Regions from separate parts of the Thermodesulforhabdus norvegica genome, predicted to be linked through region 2. Evidence: riboswitches for the same ligand, from Rfam matches in the RefSeq annotation. Region 2 holds a riboswitch; each other region holds the start of a gene.

Region 1 (5,197 bases), on a different contig from region 2:
CAGAACAAACGAACAGAGCTATCATCCAGGGGCCGCCCTGTTGAAAGTAGGAAACCAGAGAATTGACTATTTCGCCCATGACCCTTTCTCCCTTTGTTCCCATTCCGTAAGAATCCCGCAAACCTGAGAACTTTTTTCCTCTGCCTCCGTCGTCAATCTGTCTGCCCATCTCTCCAGGAAATGATGGGCTACTATGACGGGAACGGCGATCATCAGGCCAAATTGCGTCGTTACAAGAGCTTCGGAAATACCGGCAGAAAGATACCTGGGGTTACCGGTTCCAACGACCGTTATAACCTGAAAGGTTTCGATTATTCCGCATACCGTCCCGAGAAGACCCAAAAGAGGAGCAACAGAAGCCATGGTTGTAAGTGTCGAAAGAAACCGGTTGAGGCGTCCCGTCTCTTTAAAAAGGGCTTCATCAACGATATCTTCAACTCTCGGCACTTCAGCCCTGGTCGGATTTGAGAGAAAGTAAGCTGAATACGCCGAAACTATGTTGCCGACAATCCTTGCCGCAGGAGAAAACCCTAATCCCTTACAGATCTCGTAACATCGATCCCATTTGCCCGAACGAACCGCATCCATAATACGCGTCCATGCTTCTTCGCCGAGCGGCTTTTGCTTCCGGTAAAACCAGACTCTCTCGATAAAAATGGACGCACATATGAGCGCTATAAGCAGAAGCGGCCACATAACGACCCCGCCCGACTTAAACCATTCGACGAGGCGATTGCCTGTGGCTTCGTAAACGTTCTCGTAAGCCTTTTTCCCCGTTATGTCGACCGGCACAGGACCGCCGTTTTTATCAAGAAAGTTTTTTACGGTCCGTGAGATTTCCGCCGGAAGGGGATAACCTGAAAGCAGAAAAGAATTGCCGGGACCCAGTCTGACGAGCCTGACATCGTCACTGGATAAGGCAAAAATACAGAAAGTTCCGACCCTCAAAGCCGTCACATTTCGTTCCTGACCGTCATCGCCGTAAATGGGAAGTTCGACCTTCTCTACAAGTCCCCCAAGCGTGATTTCCGTAAAGAGCGCTTCCGCCAGGGACCTGATATCTTCCATGGTTACAACGTAGTCCGGTTCATTTAATCTATCCCGCAGGTCCTTTAAACCGCCGTGATACATGACCAGAGGATTTCTGTCGAAAAGACCTGCAAAATCGTCCTGCCATGAAAGAATCTGCCTGTGTATTTCGGCCACTTCACCCTGCTGCTCCGAAAGGTCTTTACGGAATTCTTCTTCATTTTTCCGCAATGCTTCAAACTCACTCTTGAGACCCTCTACTTCACTTCTCAGAGCTCCGGCCCTTTTTTCAAGCGTCGCGATTTCTTCAAGCAGAGCACTTCGCTCCTTTTCGATCTGCCCGAAAACCCTTGAGGTCCTTTCTTCGGACAGTGTTATTTCTTTTTCAACCTCCTTTGAAAGAGTCCTCCAGGAAAGGCCTTCAGCTCTCGGAGTTCCCTGCATTACTGACAAAATAAGAAGACACAGCACGGAGAATTTCAGGGGTTGTGAGATCATCGTTCAGCCCTTTCACCGGCAACCGGAATAACTAACCAGGTATCTTCCCGGGAAGGCTCCAGGGAGTCTCCCCTCTGTACTCGATCAAAAACCTCCAGAACCCGGTCTCTTAAATCACCGGAAACAGGCTTCCATGTATGACTCACGGGATCATAAAAATTAAGAAAAGACCTATCAGGAGGCCCACAAAAAAGTGCAAGTCTGCCCACCCGCAAAAACTGCACGTACTGCTCTTTATCCCCCTCTTTGAGCATGCCGTCGTAGACTTCCACCGACCTTCCGTAAAGAGCTTCCGCAAGTAGAGTTTCAAGAACCTTTCGGGTCTTTTCCGATAGAGAAATCGAATAATCCGCAAGGGTTGCTTTGAGATCGGTCAGCCTCTTGAGCCTTTGTTCTCTGTGAAAGGGTAGGTCATTCCTTATGGCTTCATCAAGCCTATCTGTCGCATCGTAGAGAAACCTCTCAAGGTTCGAAATCAACTCCTGCGCACTTTCTCTCTGTTGCTCCAGTTTCTCAGACCTGGTCCTGGCCGTGTCCCGGTAATTCTCGTATTTCTCCTTTTCATGCTGCAGGTAGGCGATTTCCATTTTGAGCTTTACAATCTTTTGCTCCAGGGCAGCTCGCTCCTTTTCCCATTCTTCCCAGGCTCGGGCGGCATCTTTTTCATCGGATATTGCCTTGGTCAGAGCGGCATACAGTCCCGAAGGAGTCCCGGTAGAAGCACCAACATTACCTGCCGTCAGTATCGTGATCACAAAGAAAGCATTACATTTCAACCACATAGCAGCCGACCTCCATAAAATCAAAAGGCCACGCTCCCTTCCCTTTTCCGGAAAGGGCCTTCGTGGCCTTTTTCCTGTCCCCGGTTTTTCGGAACCGTTCTTCGGTTCGCCTGATGTTATTTTAGCGCATTGGTGGATGTCAAGAGGATAAACGCACCTGCCATCAAAACACATTACGAAACTGTGTCGGGTCGCTACAGGATACCAGAAAACAGTGTTGACATTTCATGTTTCCATCAGGTATAGGAGTTACGGAAATTTTGAAGTTTAGCGGTATCAGGTGCCCCTGCTAAGGGCTTAAAAGGGAACCCCGTGGGAATCGGGGACGGTCCCGCCGCTGTGAACGGGGACGAAACCCGCAAAATGCCACTGTCCCGATGATCGGGATGGGAAGGCGCGGGGAGTAGGAAGATCCGTGAGTCAGAAGACCTGCCTGATACCGGCCGATTGAGGGTTCGAGGAAGGACCCGAGCGGCTCCCAGGGATGAAGAAAGCAGGGTGCAATCCTTAGGGCGCAGGCTCTAAGGATTTTTTTTATAAATTAAAAACCCAAGGAGGAATCATTATGCGAGTCCTGCCGGTCTTCGTGGCCTTTCTGTCCCTGGGATTCAACCTTTTTTGTTGCCATGCCTCTCGTGCTTTTGAGATGGAACCTCTGGTCATCACCGCAACCAGGGTTCCAACACCGAGTCACGAAGTCCCTGTAAGGGTCGACGTCATCACCCGGGAAGAAATAGAACGATCACACGCATCAGACCTTTCAGAGCTGCTCATTCAGAAGCTCCCTACCCATTTTCATCGATACCCCGGATCACTTACCTCTGTTGATATTCGCGGATTCCGTACAGACACGCACGGAACGGACATCAAAGGTCGTGTCCTCGTGCTCATTGACGGTCACAGGGCCGGGACGGGAAACATATCGGCCGTTCCTCTGGAAAATGTTGAAAAAATCGAGATTCTTCGAGGGCCCGCATCGGTCATGTACGGTTCTGCGGCCCTCGGCGGCGTGATCAACATCATTACGAGAGAAGGCAGGGGAAAACCCACCGTTGAAGCGGGCTTTGAATACGGAAGCTGGAATCGAAAAAAAGGCAGTCTCTCCGCATCAGGAGGACTTTCCGGAGATCAAATTGGTATATCCTTCGGCGCAAGGCAAATTCATCAGGACGATGACTATAACGATGGAGACGGCGATAGGGTTGAAAACACGCACTATTCTGACGAAGCCTATTCCCTGAGCCTTACGGCAAGGCCAGCAGAAGGTCACCGTATTATGTTCGTCGGCCAATACTTCAGGGCCTGGGATGTGGGGACGCCCGGCGCTACCTACAGTCCTGACTACGACGATTATAAAAGCATACTGCGGCGCTACGGTGCTCTGAGTTATGACGGCGGCGCGGACGAACTAGGTCTTTCGTGGCACATCAGTGGCTACAGCGTTTACGACAGAAGCTCCTGGAACGATCCTGCTCAGGCCTGGGGATATCTCAACCACATTGTAGAAACCGAAACACAGGGTCTTCGAGGCCATGTTGCCGTACCTGCTTTCGGTTTGGGAAGGATAATCGTCGGAGGCGATTTCGATCACATCGAAGTGGATTCCTGGAACGTCCCCCCGGGTGTCGCACCATGGTCTCCCGACACAAGCTACGACAATTATGCTCTTTATGGGGAACAAAAAATTTCCCTTTTTGACCGTCTCAATATCTATGCCGGCCTGAGATACGACCTTTTCGACGAAAGCCTGGAAGAAACTCCGGGGCTTGAGGTTACGGCCGAAGATAAAAGCTTCGACGACGTAAGCTGGAGGGTCGGCGCAAGCTTCGACCTCACAGACTGGCTGACGGCCAGGGGTCACATCGGAACGGGCTTTCGGGCACCTACGGCCGATGAGCTGGCCGGTAGGTTTGCTCAGGGGAGCTGGACAAAGATCGCTGGAAATCCCGATCTGGAGCCCGAAAAGAGCACGACCTATGAGCTGGGGGTCGATGCGGTTTACGGCAAGGCGTCGCTGGGTTTTTCCGTCTTTTACACGGACTACACGGATCGCATTGTCGGCGGATTTACAACGTGCATTGACGGCGATTGCACCTGGACCACCTACAGAAACGTTGACGGGGCGACCTTTACCGGCATGGACGGATATGCCTCCTGCGACTTCGCATTCTCTCTTGGTTCTTTTAATGCCACCGTCACCCCTTATGTAAACTGGATCTACTATTTCTCCCGTGAGCTTGAAGACGAAAGCTCGGCACAGGACCTCGGTACCGATACCGTTACCTATGTATCAAAGGCCAATCTGATCGCCGGGCTTCGGTTTCACTTTGACCGCTATGCAGACCTGAACATATGGGCGAACTACCATGGTCCTCAAAAAGTTCAGAACTGGGACTACACATCACCCTTATACGGAACCGTTTACGACAAAGGCGGTTTCACCATTTATTCACTCCGGCTGGATTTTCACATCTTCGATCATCTTCATCCCTATCTGACGATCGATAACCTGACCGACAAGGATTACGCCTACGCAGATGGATACCCTATGCCGGGGCTGACCGTTATCGGAGGCTTTAAACTCAGGTTCTAGGGAGGCAGGCATGTCCGTTAGGGCTCTCATTGTTGGCCTCTTTCTGGCCCTTGCCGTTTTCGCCGCCAAAACAGGGGCGGGACTGGCTTACGGGCTTAAAACCCGCAAAAGCAGAAGGGCTGTGGCAGGTCTTCTCATCGGCTATTCACTGGGATACCTTGCGCTGATTTCGGCCATGACATCGATACTTACAGGACCCTGCCTGTCAGACCAGGTCAGAGCCGTGCTGAACAATCTGGCCCATCACGGCATAACGGCTCATGTCTGTCTTGCCCTGGGTCTGTTCGTCTGGGGA
Region 2 (5,197 bases):
TGAAACCGTTTTGTCGATCATAAAAAGAATAATCGATGAAGAGCGGGGCCATGTTGAACATCTTGACCGGCTACTGGCAGGCTTATAATCCGGGGATTGCAAATCCTCATTAATTCACGAAAGGATCTTGCTCTTCACCGGCCCGAACCGATTTGTCGTAGCATAAGGTCAATTCACTTTAGGCCTGTAGCTATGAATATGCCGACAGAAGCACATCCACAATCTGGTTGGGCACAACAGTTCTCGCCCAGACTTTTCACCGAAACCTCTCTCAGCCCTGCCTCCGCCAACCATTCCTTCATGTGCTCACTTTTAAATCCCAACCACGCATCGTGATGCTCTATCCGCAGGAAGTCGTGGGAATGCTCATCCAGATCGGTGATAATAAGTTTACCCCCTGGTCTGAGAATTCGCGCCATCTCTTTAATTGCCCGATACGGCAATTCTATGTGATGAAGACACATATTGGCAAAGGCGTAATCTACACTTTCGTCGGAGATGGGTAGCTCCGTCACTTCTCCGACCAGATAATCAACCCCGCTAACGCCTGCCAGCTTCCTTCTCATCCCGGCAAGCATTGCTCCGGAGCGATCAACCGCTATCACACGCAAACCTCTGTTGACCAGCCCTTCGGTGATGAAACCCGTGCCTGCTCCAATGTCGGCAGCAACGGCATCGCTTCGCACACCCGCAATTGAAATGGCCTTTTCTCTGACCTCCTCCGAGAAAAAACCCCGCCTCATCCGATCCCAATCAGAAGCAACCCGGTCGAAATAGTGGTTCGAAGTCATGACACCCCCTATTACCTTCGCCCATACACTCAACCCCAGCAGACCTTACAAACCGTCGACACGATAAAAAGGCCTTTTTCACCGTGCGGAAGAAACTTCGGGCAGATCAGAGGCAGAAACACTCTGAAGCTTTTTCTTCACTATCATAAGAGACAGGTAATGGGGCTTTTGCCCCCGTAAGGATCTTACATCGTACGAGATGGATTCCCCCTCCAGGCCGCACCGGCTGACAAAACAGGCGTTCTTTTCCAGCCCCTGTGATTCCAGAGCATCTATTACGGCGTCTATGTTCCGGTAAACCTTCAGTAAAACCACGTTGTCTGTAACTTCAAGCATTCTCCGGAGATGTTCTCCCCCCTGTGCTCCCGAAACTACGGCCAGAGATTCTTCACCTTCAACCAGAGGCACCGTACAGGCAGAAGCCGCCGCCTGAAAGGAAGTGATGCCCGGAACGGTTTCGATTTTTACGCTTCCCAGCAGGTTATAGAGTTCTCTCACCAAATATATGTATGTGCTGTAGATCAGGGGGTCTCCGAGAGTAACAAAGGCGACATCCTTACCGCTTCTCAAGACCTCCGCCACCCTCAGGCCGTTTTTGTGCCATGAATTTTCAAGGGTATCCGAATGGTAAGTCATCGGGAAGTAAAGATATTCCACAGGGGTTTCCGGAGGCAGGTAGGGTTTCACTATGTCGAGTGCCAGGCTGTAGCTATTTTTGGAGGAGGCCGCAGCGAAGATATAAGATACCCGATTCAAGATTCTTACGGCCTTAACGGTAATGAGTTCGGGATCCCCGGGACCAACCCCTATTCCGTAGAAAGTTCCCACCATTTCTCATACCCCTTAAAAATAAAAATCCTTAGAAGGAATCGACTTCTAAGGATCCCCCATTTCCATCCTCAGAACTGCGGGCTCACCCTCATCCCCGAGGTGAGAGCCTCTCGTCGTCAGGCAGGTGTTCTGACTTGCGGATCTTCCTACTCCCCGCGCCTTCCCCCTGAAGGAGTGGCCTTCTGCGGGTTTCGTCCCCGCTCACAGCGGTGGGTCCGTGCCGGATTCTCACCGGACTTCCCTTTTAAGCCCTCTACCGGGCACCTGACAACAGAACAGCACTTGCCTTTTACATTAATCCTTTCTTATCAGTCAACGATAAGAAAAGGCCAGAGAGACAAAAAGCCGGGGCTACTGCCCTTCTTTTATCGTATGGCAGCCCTGACACGTTATGGGAGCTGCTTTGGTGTTGTTTTCGTGATTGTACTTGCGATGGCAGTCAATGCAGAGCCCGTGATAAGAAAGCTTCAGATTCAGTTTTTGCTGAGGAGGAGGAAGCCTCTTTTCGTTTTTCACCGTCGGTTCGTTATGACAGACCTGACAGGACGTTTCATCTCCGTCGGTCCAGATATTTTCGCCGTTTTTGTAAAGATGATGACACTCCGTACAATCATAACCCAAATCATCAAAGTGAAGCATGTGAGGAAACCTTACAAGGGGCATTGTATGCTTCGGGTAGAGCGATGAGTTGATAATAATCTCCTCTTCCTGAGCAAAACCCTTTGGCGAAGAGACAAAAAGTATTGCAAAAACCATCAAAAAAGCCAGTTTCTTCATGGTACCTTCCTCTCGAAAGCAATAAAAGTTAGTTCTTGTGACGGCTTCGGCCTACTTTTTAGTGAAATTTTTCTCGCGGTGTCAAGTGAAGCCGGAAGGAAAATTCTTGCCGACAACTCCGGCCAGAGGGTATTTCATAAAATCCGTATAAAAAAGACGGCAGAGTGAGGTGGATTTATGGAGGGTTTTGAAAAAATAGACGAGCGGGAGATCCCTGAGCTGAGCACCAGCGCCTTTAGATACACCCACAAGCCTTCAGGGGCAGATATCCTGTTGTTAAAAAACGGGGACGAAAACAAAGTTTTTGGAATAACCTTCAGAACGCCCCCTCAGGATGCCACCGGACTTCCTCACATACTGGAACATTCGGTACTCTGCGGTTCCCGCAAGTATCCGGTCAAAGAACCCTTCGTCGAGCTTCTCAAAGGCTCACTCCAAACCTTTCTGAATGCCTTTACCTATCCCGACAAAACATGCTACCCCGTGGCAAGTACACATGAAAAGGATTTTCATAATCTCGTGGATGTGTACCTCGACGCAGTTTTTTTCCCGATGCTCAGGGAAGAAATCTTTCTCCAGGAAGGCTGGCACTATCATGTGGAGAATCCCAGCGAAAAGCCGGAAATTCGCGGGGTGGTTTACAACGAAATGAAAGGGGCTTACTCATCACCCGAGAGAGTTCTCGCAGAAACCATCCAGCAGTCCCTGTTTCCCGATCACCCCTATTCCTTCGATTCCGGAGGAGACCCCCTGGAGATTCCGAATCTCTCGTACGAGGACTTCGTTGCCTACCACAAAAGATTCTACCACCCCAGCAATTCCCGCATCTTCTTCTACGGAAACGGTTATCCTGACGCCGAACTCAGCCACATCGCTTCCTATCTGGAAAGCTTTTCGGCGACCCACGTTCCTTCTTCAATCCCGGACCTGAAGCCCTGGACGGGTTTACGGAAAGTACAAAAAAAATATGCAGCAACGCCCGGTGACAACCTGGATCGTAAAACCTATGCAACGCTCAACTGGTTACTGCCGGAAACACACGAAAGGATCACAAATTTTTCGCTTCAGATACTGCACCACATCCTGATCGGCACTCCGGGATCTCCGCTGAGGAGAGCACTCATAGAGTCAGGGTTGGGCGAGGATCTTGCCGGTGGGGGCCTGGAGACAGAACTGCGATGGATGTACTTTGCCATCGGCCTCAAAGGCATGTCTTCAACCGCAATAGACGACATGGTCAACCTGATAGAGGATACCATTAGAGGGCTCATCCGAGACGGCATTCCAAGATCTACCGTAGAGGCCGCCCTCAACACGGTAGAATTCGCCTACCGGGAGGGTAATACCGGGAACTACCCAAGAGGTCTCATCCTGATGCTCAGTGCTCTTACTACCTGGCTCTATGATCACGATCCTCTGGCTCTCGTGGCCTTTGAAAAACCCATCAACAGGATAAAAGACCTTTATGCGGAGAACCCTCATTACTTCTCAGAACTCCTAGAGAAGTACTTCCTTCAGAACGACCGAAAATCCCTGGTCATTCTCGAGCCGGATCCCGATCTTTTGCGGAAAATGGAGGAACGCCTCCAGGCAAAGCTCGAAGAAGCCACGAAAGGATGGACGAAGGAGACGAAAATTTACTTCCTGGAAAAGACAAAAGCTCTTGTAACCTACCAGAATCAGCCGGATCGTCCCGAAGACATAGCTAAAATCCCGCGGCTGAGCAGGAATGACCTCAGCCCAGAACATCCCGCCTTACCCCGGATCATCGAAAACTCCTCGAACCCCCTCATGATGCTCCACCCGATTCAAACGAACGGTATCGTATATATCGACATAGGTTTCAAGTTTGACGGAATGCCACAGGATCATCTTTCCTATCTGCCTCTTTTTTGCTCAGCTCTTCTTGAAGCGGGTACGACCGACGAAGACTACGTAAAGTTTACCGAGCGAATAGCCCGTCATACGGGGGGCATACGCCCGAAATTAGTTGTCAGGAATTCCTTCAGTGACCCGTCAGGGGTTTATCTGCTACTACTCAGGGGTAAGGCTCTTTCCGAGAAAGTTCCCGAGCTACTGAGAATCTTCCGGGACATGATAAGTAAAGTAGATCTGAACAACCGGGACCGTATCTTTCAGATTATTCTTCGCCATAAGGCCCTGAGGTATCAGAGGATCATTCCCGAGGGACATCGAATGGCCATGAGAAGAGTCCGGGGACACTTTACCCTGCCCGACCGCGTCAAGGAAGAGCTTTCGGGATTGAGTCAATACTTCTTTGTGAAAAACCTGGCTGACAATTTCGACAAGAAGTGGCCCGAGATTAAAGAAAACCTTTCAGCCCTGAGGGATTATCTTTTTAAAACATCCCGGATGGTCGTGTCCGTAACGGCAGACGGAGATCTTCTGACCGCAACGAGAGCAAGTCTGGAAAGGGAACTGCTGCCGGAAATCGGGGACGGCAAAAACATTCCCGAAAGTGGCTCTCTTTCATGGAATTTTAAGGATCTGCCTCCGAAAGAAGCTTTTACATTGCCCGTTCAGGTCCATTATGTGGCTTCGGGGGCACCTCTTGGTGCAGGAGCCGTAAAACCCGACGACGGTACTCTTCTGGTCGTCTTAAACTACCTGAGAACCGGATGGCTATGGGAAAAGATACGCGTTCAGGGAGGAGCCTACGGTGCTCACTGCTTTTTCGACCGCGCTTCGGGCATTCTGGTTATGACATCATACCGTGATCCCCATCTCGAAAAGACGGTTGACATAATGAGGAACTGTCATGAAAGCATCTCCCCTGA
Region 3 (5,197 bases), on a different contig from region 2:
TACTGGCCTACCGGCTTTCGGAATGGCTGGGGCACGCCCTGTCGGTCTGGTTAATTTACACTTCCGTCGCAACCCGGAGTCTTCATGTGGAAACGGCGAGGGTGGTTGAAAGGGTGAATAAGGGTAATCTGGAAGGAGCCAGAAAAGAGCTGTCCTGGATAGTTAGCAGGGATACGGATGTTCTTGACGAGCAGGGGGTTATGAAAAGCGTTATTGAGACGCTTTCGGAAAATATCTCCGACGGTGTGGTGGCGCCTTTCTTCTATCTGCTTGTGGGAGGTCCTGTGGGAGCACTGCTCTACAAGGCCGTAAACACGATGGACTCGATGATCGGCTATAAGAATGATCGCTACCTTCATTTCGGTCGCTGTGCTGCAAGACTCGATGATCTGGTGAATTACGTACCGGCGAGACTTACTGCGGGATTTATCGTAATCTCCGCGTGGTTTTTGGGTCTTGATGCCGGAAGAGCTCTCAGGACGGTTTTCAGAGATGCCCGTAAGGTTGCGAGCCCTAATGCTGGGTATCCTCAGGCGGCTGTTGCAGGTGCTCTGGGTGTGCAACTGGGAGGGCGACTTTCCTATTTCGGCCGTATCGTAAATAAACCGCTGATCGGCGAGCCACTTCGCACGGTGGGGTGTGAAGTTTACAGAGAGAGCGTTAAGATACTGTATCTCGTAGCGGTGTGCTCCTGTGCTTTTGTGGCTTTTATTATGAGCTTTTAAAGAGAACTTTTCAGCATGAAGCAAGCTAAAACCGAAGGCAACCTGTTCGCCTATGGTACTCTCATGTGCCCCGAAATAATGCTCGAAGTTTGCGGAACCGTTCTTGCGAGTCGACGGGCTCTTCTCCGGGGGTTTTCAAGATACCGGATACGCGATGAGTTTTACCCGGGTATTTTACCTGACCCCGGTGGTTTTGTCGGAGGAGTGGTATATTTCGGAGTTTCTGACGAACTCTGGCAGGGACTCGATAGATTTGAAGGTGACATGTACGAGCGTGTTCCCGTTACCCCGGTTCTCATGACCGGCGAAAAGATAGAAGCCTTTGCCTATGTTGTTAAACCTGCCTTTTATTCGATGTTGACCGGTGAGGAATGGGATTTTCATGAATTTTTGACAAAATTTAAAGATGCTTTCAGAAGCTCCTATCGTGGCTTTGAGTAATTTCTACTCCCGGGTTTCGGTCTTGGCATAAATGCTTCCGGACACTTTGCCTGGTAACATTACTCTTCTCCGGTACCCCCTTTAGGACCTTTTAGTACGGTTCTTCATGCTCAATAAAACAGCTAGGGATAAAGGTTGGTAAGACAATACCTTTTGCTCTAAAGCCCTCTTCTGCATCAAGAATTCGGTTGCCTTTTGGAAGATTAACCTTTAGAAAACTGGGCTCGTCAGGTAAACCGGGACCCTGGAGGTTTGGAGCTGATGAAGGTGACCCTTCTTAGCATAAAAGATCGAGTACTTGGTTCAATTGAGGCATGGTTGCTGGAAAGGGGCTATTCAAGCCTGTGGCGTGAACCTCTTGTTGGTGCAGTGGATGCTCGAGATGCTAGACTTCTCGAACTAAAAAAAGCGGTTGCCCCAGATCATGCTCTTCCTCCGGATCTTCTGCCTTCGGCCAGAAGCGTCGTGGTTTACTTCCTGCCCTTTGTTGAGGATGTGGCAAAAGATAACGGTAAGTTTCACCCTTTCGCATCCCGGCTTTGGGCCTTTGCCTATGTTGAGACAAATGCTCTGATAGCCCGGATCAATCAGGATCTGGCTTCGTTCCTGGGGGATCAGGGATATGAGACTGCGGTAACGCCGGCTACTCATAATTTCGATTCCCGGAGGCTTGTCAGCAGATGGTCTCATAAGCACCTTGCTTATTACGCAGGCCTGGGGACCTTTGGTCTTAACCATCTTCTGATTACTGCTTCGGGCTGTTGTGGACGGTTCGGGAGTCTGGTTACCAGCGCTCCGGTGGAAACTTCTGCGAAGCCACAGGAAGAATTTTGTTTGAGCAAACGAGGGCTCCCCTGTGAGGCATGTTTAAAGCGATGCCCCGTGGGGGCCCTTTCCGTTAACGGCTTAAATCGATCTTTATGTTACCAGAGATTACTTGAAAATAACGAGCGTTTCTCTGATCTTCCGCTAACTGATGTGTGCGGTCAATGCTCCTGCAATGTTCCTTGTTCCTTCAGCATCCCTCGAAACTAGAGATTTTTCATTGCTTCTTGGAGATGATCCAACCATATGTTCACTATCTCGGGATATCCGGCCATTCCTTCCAGTACTGGAATTACTTCGTAGCCTTCTTTTGTCAAAAGGGATTTCCAGCTATCAGGATCGTCCCCTGCCATATCGTTCCTGGCATGATCCCCTGCAACGCTCATAAAGGGCATAAGAAATACCTTCTTTACCCTGTTCTTTTTCAAAAGGGGAATTAGGTCATCCAGTGTTGGATGACCTTCTACGGTAGCAACAAAAATAAGGGGATCTTTTTTCTTAAATTCCACGTCAACGGCCGAATAAATGGCATCGGCAGGGTGTTTTTCACTGCCGTGACCCATGAGGATAACGGCATCTTCGGGCCTCCGGGTCTTCGGTATGTGGGCCATGACGGCTTCAACCACCCGTACGAAATCGTCATGGCTGGAAAGAAGAGGCCATGCTACGACGACCCGGTCGAAGCCACCCGCCATTTGCTCAAAAAAACGGGCGTTTGCCATCAGGTCATGAAACTCCTTTCCCGGAATAAAATGAAGGGAAAGAACCGCGACGTGGGTGTATCCGTCTTCCATGAGCTGGGCAAGCGCCATTTCGGGGGAGTGGAGGATCTGCCCTTGAGCAGCCAGCTTCTTCCGGATGATTGAGGATGTGTAGGCCCAGCGGACTTCCGTGTTGGGGAAACGCTCACGGACCATTTTCTCAACGTTTCTGAAAACGCTCTGTGCCTCGGGAATACTGGTTCCAAATGCGCTGAGGAGTATAGCCGTTTTTTTCTCTTTTTGCTTCTCCATGGCTTCGGCTCCGTTGCTCCAGAGTCCTGAAATCAAAAGGCCCATAACCGAAAGCATTAGAATGAGTTTAGAACAAGATTTTTTTTGAAGTTCCCTCATGACTTATCCTCCTAAAACGGTTTAAAATGCCCCGGGACGCCGGTAAAACGTCCCGGGGGTTGCAGGGTTAGTGAAACGATGAGGAGGGATTCGGTGCATAAAAAAACCCCAGAGCCTTCAAAAAGACTCTGGGGATTGCACCCGTTTTACTTCATCCGCCAGATGGCCGATGTCCTCGCCCGGCACTTACGGTTCAGGCAGGTCTTCTGGCTCCCGGATCACCCTACTCGCCGCACCTTCCCATCCTGGATAATCAGGACAGTGGCACTCTGCGACTTTCGTCCCCGGTTACAGCGGCGGGACCGCTCCCGATTCCCACGGGATTCCCTTTTAAGCCCTCTCGGGCACCTGACCGATTTAACCACAATACGAAATTAACCCTACGATAGGTGAATTAGTGATGTCAAGAAATATTTTTTGCCTTTGTGCAGGAGATGCAAAGTCAACTACTACTCCTTAACGGAAGGAGCTTGTAGCTGATGCTAACGGGTAGCACCGCTACATTGGGACGGTTGACGGCGTCCCACCGGGAGGGACATGCCGCTCCCGGCCACGACCTGAGCCGGATAGTTTCTGTTTCTGTTTTCCCCGAAGCCGTTTCTCTCCACGGAAGCGGAGAGTGCCTTTGGGGTTATTACGATCCTGGCACACCTTGCGGTCTCATCTCCCCCTTTACGGAAGGAGTCTCCGACCGCACAATAAATGCGTTACCTCGATACCTGCAAAATTTCAAGAGCGGTCTCCTCCCCTCCCTTACGGAAGGGGTCTCCGACCGCAGGGAGGTAAGATGAAGAGGTTCGCAGGAGTTGATATCGGATCCCACACGGTACGAATGCTTGTTGTCGAAGAGAGATCGGGTGCTCTGTTCCCGTTGAGTCACCATCGCCGTATAACGAGGCTTGCGGAAAATTTCCAGGACAAGGGATATCTGAGCACCACGAGAAAGCGGCAAACCCTGGAGGTCCTTAGGGACTATTGCCGTATTCTAAAAGATTTTGGTGTGGCCTATGCCTTTTGCGGTGCAACGGGTGTGGTGAGGCGGGCCGGCGAGAAAGAAGCATTCGTGAAGGATGTGGAGTCCGCTTTGAGCTACCCCTGTAAGGTTCTTTCCGAAGAGGATGAGGCTCTTACTGCTGCCCGTGGAACTCTTAACGTGATAAGGGCTCGAATGGATTTGTCGTTCTACGGAATGCCCGCTGTCCTATTCGATCTCGGTGGAGGTTCCACCGAGTTTGTCGTGGTCAGAAGCGATCGTCTGGTTTTCAGCACCAGTGTTTTTGTGGGGGCTTCAACGATTACGGGAATGTTCCTTAAAGATGCACCCGTTGGGTCCGGTAAAATTCGGGAAGCAAAAGAATATGTGGATAATCTATTGAAGCCGGCAGTAGTGGAGATCGGCCGATTTGTGGACTCAAGTTTCGAGTTGATCGGTACCGCCGGGACGGTTGCAACTCTGGGCGCAATTTTCCTGGGCATGATGTCCTATGAACCCTATAGGATGATTGGAACGAAACTATCACTTCCGTGGGTGGAAAAGATCCTGAAAGAATTGGCAGGGCTTACTTTTGAGGACCGCAGGAAAATACCGGGGCTTGAACCCGGTAGGGAAGATGTGATAGTGGGCGGAACCCTGATCGTGCATCGTATTCTTTCACTTTTAGGCCGGCAGGAGATGATCGTTTCCGATGCAGGGCTCCTGGAAGGACTTGCACTGATTGCAGCCGAAGAGTACATGGGGTTGACTCCTGACGGGATATACTCACCCTTGACATGGCATTTCGAAAAGGCTAAAGGCGAGAACAATTTTTTTGATGCCCGACGTTAACTATCGGGCCGTCACAATATCGGTAATTGCTGAGAGGTTAAATCATGGTAGAAGTTCATAGAATTCCCGAGGCGCTCACTTTCGACGACATTTTACTCGTACCGGCCTATTCCGAAGTTCTACCCGTTGAAGTGAATACCGAAACCTGGCTTACCAGGGACATTAAGCTCAACATCCCGCTCTTAAGTGCCGCCATGGATACGGTGACGGAGGCAGACACGGCGATAAGCATGGCCAGAGAGGGCGGTATTGGTATCATCCATCGGAAT
Region 4 (5,197 bases), on a different contig from region 2:
CACCTCCCATAAAACTGTCGGCACAGGGTGGTACGATAAACGCCGTATCAGGGGCCACGATCTCCAGTACTGCTGTCGTTACTGCGGTAAATCAGGCAAGTGAAATCTTTTCTCAGATCAAGGGGGAGGTTTTTTAACCTATGAGTGTTGCAAAAGAATTCACAAAGGGTTTGTGGAAAGAAATACCTCCTTTCAGGCTTGTTCTCGGGCTTTGTCCGACACTTGCCGTAACCACAGCGGCCGAAAACGGGCTTGGTATGGGGTTGGCCACAACCTTCGTCCTGGTGGGTTCCAATTTTATAGTCTCAATTCTGCGTAAGATCATACCTTCTAAAGTTAGAATAGCCTCCTTCATCGTTGTCATTGCAACTTTTGTTGTTATGGTGGAATTGCTCATGCAGGCTTACTTCTATCCTCTATACAAGGTGCTTGGAATTTTTATACCCTTAATCGTGGTTAACTGTATCGTTCTAGGTCGAGCTGAGGCTTTTGCCTCAAAAAACGGGGTAATTCTGTCTCTGGCCGATGGGCTCGGCATTGGGCTTGGTTTTACCATCTCGCTTACGGTGCTCGGAGCTATAAGAGAACTTTTCGGAAGTGGCACAATCTTCGGGCATGCCGTTATGGGGGCATCTTTTGAACCTTTGAGTTTCCTGATAAAAGCCCCGGGGGCTTTTCTGTGTCTGGGTGTTATTCTCGCAATTATGAACGCCATCAGCGAAAAGTAAGAGAGTGAGCGGGCCATGAACGAGTATTTGTTGATTGTTATCAGTGCCGTTCTTGTAAAAAACATCCTTTTGATACGTTATCTCGGTAACTGTCCTTTTCTGGGCGTGTCCAACCGAATGGACACGGCTACCGGCATGGCTATGGCCGTCGTCTTCGTCATGACGCTGGCCAATCTCATAACCTGGTGTGTTCACAGATACATTCTCGTTCCCTTTGGTCTTGAATACCTTCGCACCATTGCCTTCATATTGGTAATCGCATCGCTGGTTCAACTTGTGGAAATGTTCTTGCAAAAGTCAGTGCCTGTTCTCTACAGAATGCTGGGGATTTTCCTGCCTTTGATTACAACAAATTGCGCCGTGCTTGGTGCGGCTGTTATAGCCATTAACGAGGAGTATAACCTTGCCCAGGGTGTTGTCTTCGGCATTGCCTCTGCCGTTGGTTTCGGTCTGGCACTGATATTGATGACTGGGCTTCGTGAAAGGTATGCTCTTCAGCCCGTACCCCGGCATTTCAGGGGTACTTCATCGGGCTTAATTACTGCAAGTTTGCTTGCTCTGGCCTTTTTTGGCTTTTTTGGAATGGTTGAATAGAAGTTTGACCTTTTTTCATACTTGCGTTATTTACGGAGTTGAAAGAGCGTAGCTAAGGCTTCGGCATCCCGGAACACGGTGAAAATCCGTGGCGGACCCGCCGCTGTGATCGGGGACGGGAGGTCACCCCAGGGATTCGGGAGTTAGCTTTCCGGATCCGGCCACTGTTCTGCTCAAGCAGAATGGGAAGGCTGTGGCCATCCCGGATGATCCGAGAGCCAGAAGACCTGTCGAAGCCGTTAGCGGGCAATCCTGATGGCAAAGGGATCCCGGATCGATCACGCTGTAGGTGTGTGGTTGATCCGGGTTTTTCTTTTAAACCAAAACCGTAACGGGAGGTACTGACATGAAGGCAAAGGTCATCAGTTACCGTCGTCGCTGCCGTTCTGCTGCCGGAACCGGGCTTTCCCACTACATTTTGTTGACTCCCAAAAAGTAACCTAGCTACCGACCACTAATCGGGAATCACGGCAGGCCGTGGCCTGCCGTGACGAATTAGAAACTCGGGGAGGAAAGTTACCACTATGACAATCCCGCTTTACGCAAACACCGGTTATGGACCACACTTCAGCGTAATCGACATCGGCCTCAAGGACAAGGTCGCCGTAATTGACCCCGACACAGGCTTCTGGGCCCTGAGTGAATCAAGTTCGTTGGGTGATATACTGGCCGGCGACTTTGCAGAAAAATACATGGACCAACGGCAAAGTTTCGCCGAGGAAATGGATAATTTCCGATTTAACCTTACTCCCTCGGCCGTGTACTTCAACCCCACGGAAAAATGCAACTTTAACTGCACTTATTGCTATATTCCGGAGGAAATTCGGCGTAACGGCGTAACAATGACCTCCGAAGAAGTTTCCAGGGCCCTCAATGTCCTGAAGGAATATTTCGGTAAAACTCTGCCCCCGAAGGTTAAACCTCAAGTTATCTTCCACGGAAGCGAACCGATGATCGCCCGTGACGCCGTTTTCCGGGCAATTGAGGATTTTCGTGATGATTTCCTGTTCGGCATACAGACAAACGGCATTCTTCTGGATCGCGAAGCAGTGGAGTTCCTGACATCACGGAACACCGGAATCGGGCTGTCTCTAGATGCCCCCGTTGAAGAGGTTGCCAACACAACCCGGAAGAACTGGAGCGGTCAGGGGGGATTCCGAAAAATCCTCGAAGTGCTGGAGATGCTTCGAGAATATCCGGCCTACAATGTCATTACCACGGTCACCCGAGAAAATGTCCATCTTCTACCGCAGATGGTTGACTTCTTTGCAGATCTGGGCGTTCAAATGGTGATGTTTAACCCCGTAAGATGCACTCAACGGGGAGGCAGAGAACTTAAACCCGAGGACTCCATTATGGCAGAATACTTCTGCCGTGCCCTAGACCAGACGAGAACCGTAAGAGACCGCAAGGGATTCAAAATTGTGGTGGTTAATTTTGCCAACGTCCTGGCCGGGATTCTCGGCCCCACGACAAGAAGGCTCATGTGCGACATATCGCCATGTGGCGGAGGCAGGTGCTTTTTTGCGGTTTCGGCCCGGGGAGATCTCTTTCCCTGCAGTGAATTCGTGGGATTTCCCGAATTCCGTGGAGGAAACCTTTTAAAAGACCCTGTTGAAAATGCCCTTAAATCCGAACCTTTCCTCAAGGTTACGAATCGCAAGGTGGAAGACATAGCCCCCTGTTTCAGGTGCGCCATAAAACACTTCTGCGGCGCTCCTTGCCCTGCCGAAGTGTACTCTCTTCACGGAAAACTCAATGCTCCGGCCCCCTATTGCAAATTTTACGAGGAGCAGGTTCGATACGCTTTCAGGGTAATAGCGTCCGGAGAAGAAAAAGAATTCCTTTGGGACGGCTGGGAGGAAGAAACGGAGGAAACCTTTTCTCAGATCCTGCCTTAGGTCTATAAGGGGTCCGATTTAGGTCGGACCCTTTCATTTCTTGTTTTTCAGGTACCTGAGAAATTCTTCAACATCGTCCGGCGTATCTATAGAAATTGTATCCCGTGAAGACGGAAGAATTTTAACGGAATAGCCCCGTTCAAGGGCTCTGAGCTGTTCCAGGCGCTCAAGTTGTTCCAGCTTACCCGGTGGCAACTTCACAAAAGTTTTCAAAAAGCCGTAACGATAACCATAAAACCCCAGATGCTTCCACCAGACCAGATTATCAGACGTGTCGTCTCTGACGTGTGGTATCGGAGCACGGGAAAAGTAAAGAGCTCGCATTTCGTTATCAAAAACAACCTTGACGGTGTTGGGATTCAGGAATTCTTCTTTTGATTTTGATCGATAGGCCAGCGTAATAATGGAGAATTCCGGATACTCCACACAAGCCGTTATCAAATCGTCCACAATCTGCCCGTCAACCGTGGGTTCATCACCCTGTACGTTAATAATGACGTCCTCGTCGCGGCAACCGTACTTCTCGGCCGCTTCGGCTATTCTATCGGTCCCGGACAAGTGTTCGGAACTGGTCAGCACGACAGATGCACCGAAGCTTTCGGCTTCCTCACGAATCCTTTCATCATCCGTGGCTATTATCACATTATCGGCTTTCAGGCTCCGGGAGCATCCCTCGTAAACCCACCTTAATAAGGACTTCCCCGCCAACTTCAAAAGAGGCTTTCCGGGAAGCCTTGTCGAAGAGTACCTTGCCGGTATAAAGACATAAGTTGCCATGAAAACCTCTTAATGTGGAGGAACCTCGATGTCCGAAAAAGCCCAGCTAGATATTACGGATCCTTCCGATCAAAGACAAGCCCTGGAACTGGCCTCCAACTATGCGAAAACCCTCCTTCAGAGATTTCCGGAATACTCTGAATGGTTATGGGATCAGAAATCGATAAGAAGAAGCTTTTCGCTTTTGGATGTTCACAGGGATTTTCAGAAAGAAATCGGTGAAGCTCCTTCTCTGGCCGAGGTAGCCAGAGCTATGAGGCGGGTGAAGCAAAGACATTTCCTGAGACTCGCCCTGAGGGACCTAATCGGTTTGGACGACCTCCAGAGTTCAACGGGTCAGCTATCGGATTTCGCCTGCGCTGCATTTCAAACGGCTTACCAATTTCTCGAAAAATTTCCCCATCTTTGGAACGGGGTTTTGCTTATTGATGAAATAAAATCAGGAAATCTATCCCTTGCGGTAATCGGACTCGGCAAGCTGGGAGCCCACGAACTGAATTTTGTTTCAGATGTGGATATTATGTTCATATACGAGATGGATCCGACCTCATCCAACCGCCTGCTTCACGAAGTCGTCTCAACTCTAACCCGTTTATGCCATGCCTTAGTTCATCTGGTGGACGACATCGTGGAGGGTGATCGGCTGTTCAAAGTAGATCTGCGCTTAAGACCCGGCGGAAAAGACTCGGAACTGGTCGTCCCTCTGCCCTTTGCATTACACCATTACCTTGTGGAAGGTCAGAGCTGGGAAAGATTTGCTCTTATCAAGGCCTCCCCCCTTGCCGGTAACATAAGTCTGGGTAATTACCTGATAAGGGAAGTTCAGCCCTTCATATACCGTCGTTTTCTCGACTTTCAGGCGCTGGACGAGATACGGCGGATGCGAGACAGGATTCTTTCCGAAACACCTCCCACAAAACCCGGGCCGGGTTACGACGTTAAACTCGGCATTGGTGGCATAAGGGAAATAGAATTCATAGTGCAGGCTCTTCAGATCATATACGGGGGGAGAAAACCGGACCTTCGTGAGGCTTCAACCTTAAAGGCCCTTAAGAAACTTGCAAAGGAAGAAATCCTTCCGGAAGATGTGGCTATGAAGCTGAGCGAGGCCTACGAGTTTCTGAGGAGGACGGAACACTGGATTCAGCTTGCGAACAACGTTCAGAGCCACAAGATCCCCAGGTCCGCAACGGCAAT

The links. A riboswitch is a leader RNA that binds a small molecule or an ion and turns the genes downstream of it on or off. The one in region 2 is predicted to bind cobalamin.
Region 1: another riboswitch for cobalamin. It lies ahead of BM091_RS01365 (TonB-dependent receptor plug domain-containing protein); the one in region 2 lies ahead of cobI (precorrin-2 C(20)-methyltransferase).
Region 3: another riboswitch for cobalamin. It lies ahead of BM091_RS02285 (sirohydrochlorin cobaltochelatase); the one in region 2 lies ahead of cobI (precorrin-2 C(20)-methyltransferase).
Region 4: another riboswitch for cobalamin. It lies ahead of cbpB (peptide-modifying radical SAM enzyme CbpB); the one in region 2 lies ahead of cobI (precorrin-2 C(20)-methyltransferase).

The regions. Positions count from the first base shown of each region.
Region 1 is NZ_FOUU01000001.1:272,752-277,948, forward strand. It holds gene BM091_RS01350 (MotA/TolQ/ExbB proton channel family protein) at 1-79, opposite strand, end outside; gene BM091_RS14025 (MotA/TolQ/ExbB proton channel family protein) at 67-1,527, opposite strand; gene BM091_RS01360 (DUF3450 domain-containing protein) at 1,524-2,309, opposite strand; cobalamin riboswitch at 2,571-2,760, shown strand; gene BM091_RS01365 (TonB-dependent receptor plug domain-containing protein) at 2,875-4,902, shown strand; gene BM091_RS01370 (DUF2162 family putative transporter) at 4,913-5,197, shown strand, end outside.
Region 2 is NZ_FOUU01000003.1:21,657-26,853, reverse strand. It holds gene BM091_RS06215 (ferritin-like domain-containing protein) at 1-88, shown strand, start outside; gene BM091_RS06210 (class I SAM-dependent methyltransferase) at 174-791, opposite strand; gene cobI (precorrin-2 C(20)-methyltransferase) at 870-1,622, opposite strand; cobalamin riboswitch at 1,725-1,905, opposite strand; gene BM091_RS06200 (cytochrome c3 family protein) at 1,974-2,399, opposite strand; gene BM091_RS06195 (insulinase family protein) at 2,577-5,197, shown strand, end outside.
Region 3 is NZ_FOUU01000001.1:473,284-478,480, reverse strand. It holds gene cbiB (adenosylcobinamide-phosphate synthase CbiB) at 1-725, shown strand, start outside; gene BM091_RS02295 (gamma-glutamylcyclotransferase family protein) at 741-1,166, shown strand; gene BM091_RS02290 (epoxyqueuosine reductase) at 1,428-2,201, shown strand; gene BM091_RS02285 (sirohydrochlorin cobaltochelatase) at 2,198-3,103, opposite strand; cobalamin riboswitch at 3,283-3,470, opposite strand; gene BM091_RS02275 (Ppx/GppA phosphatase family protein) at 3,891-4,928, shown strand; gene guaB (IMP dehydrogenase) at 4,973-5,197, shown strand, end outside.
Region 4 is NZ_FOUU01000001.1:515,554-520,750, forward strand. It holds gene rnfG (RnfABCDGE type electron transport complex subunit G) at 1-137, shown strand, start outside; gene rsxE (electron transport complex subunit RsxE) at 141-728, shown strand; gene rsxA (electron transport complex subunit RsxA) at 744-1,322, shown strand; cobalamin riboswitch at 1,348-1,568, shown strand; gene cbpB (peptide-modifying radical SAM enzyme CbpB) at 1,847-3,223, shown strand; gene kdsB (3-deoxy-manno-octulosonate cytidylyltransferase) at 3,257-4,000, opposite strand; gene glnE (bifunctional [glutamate--ammonia ligase]-adenylyl-L-tyrosine phosphorylase/[glutamate--ammonia-ligase] adenylyltransferase) at 4,029-5,197, shown strand, end outside.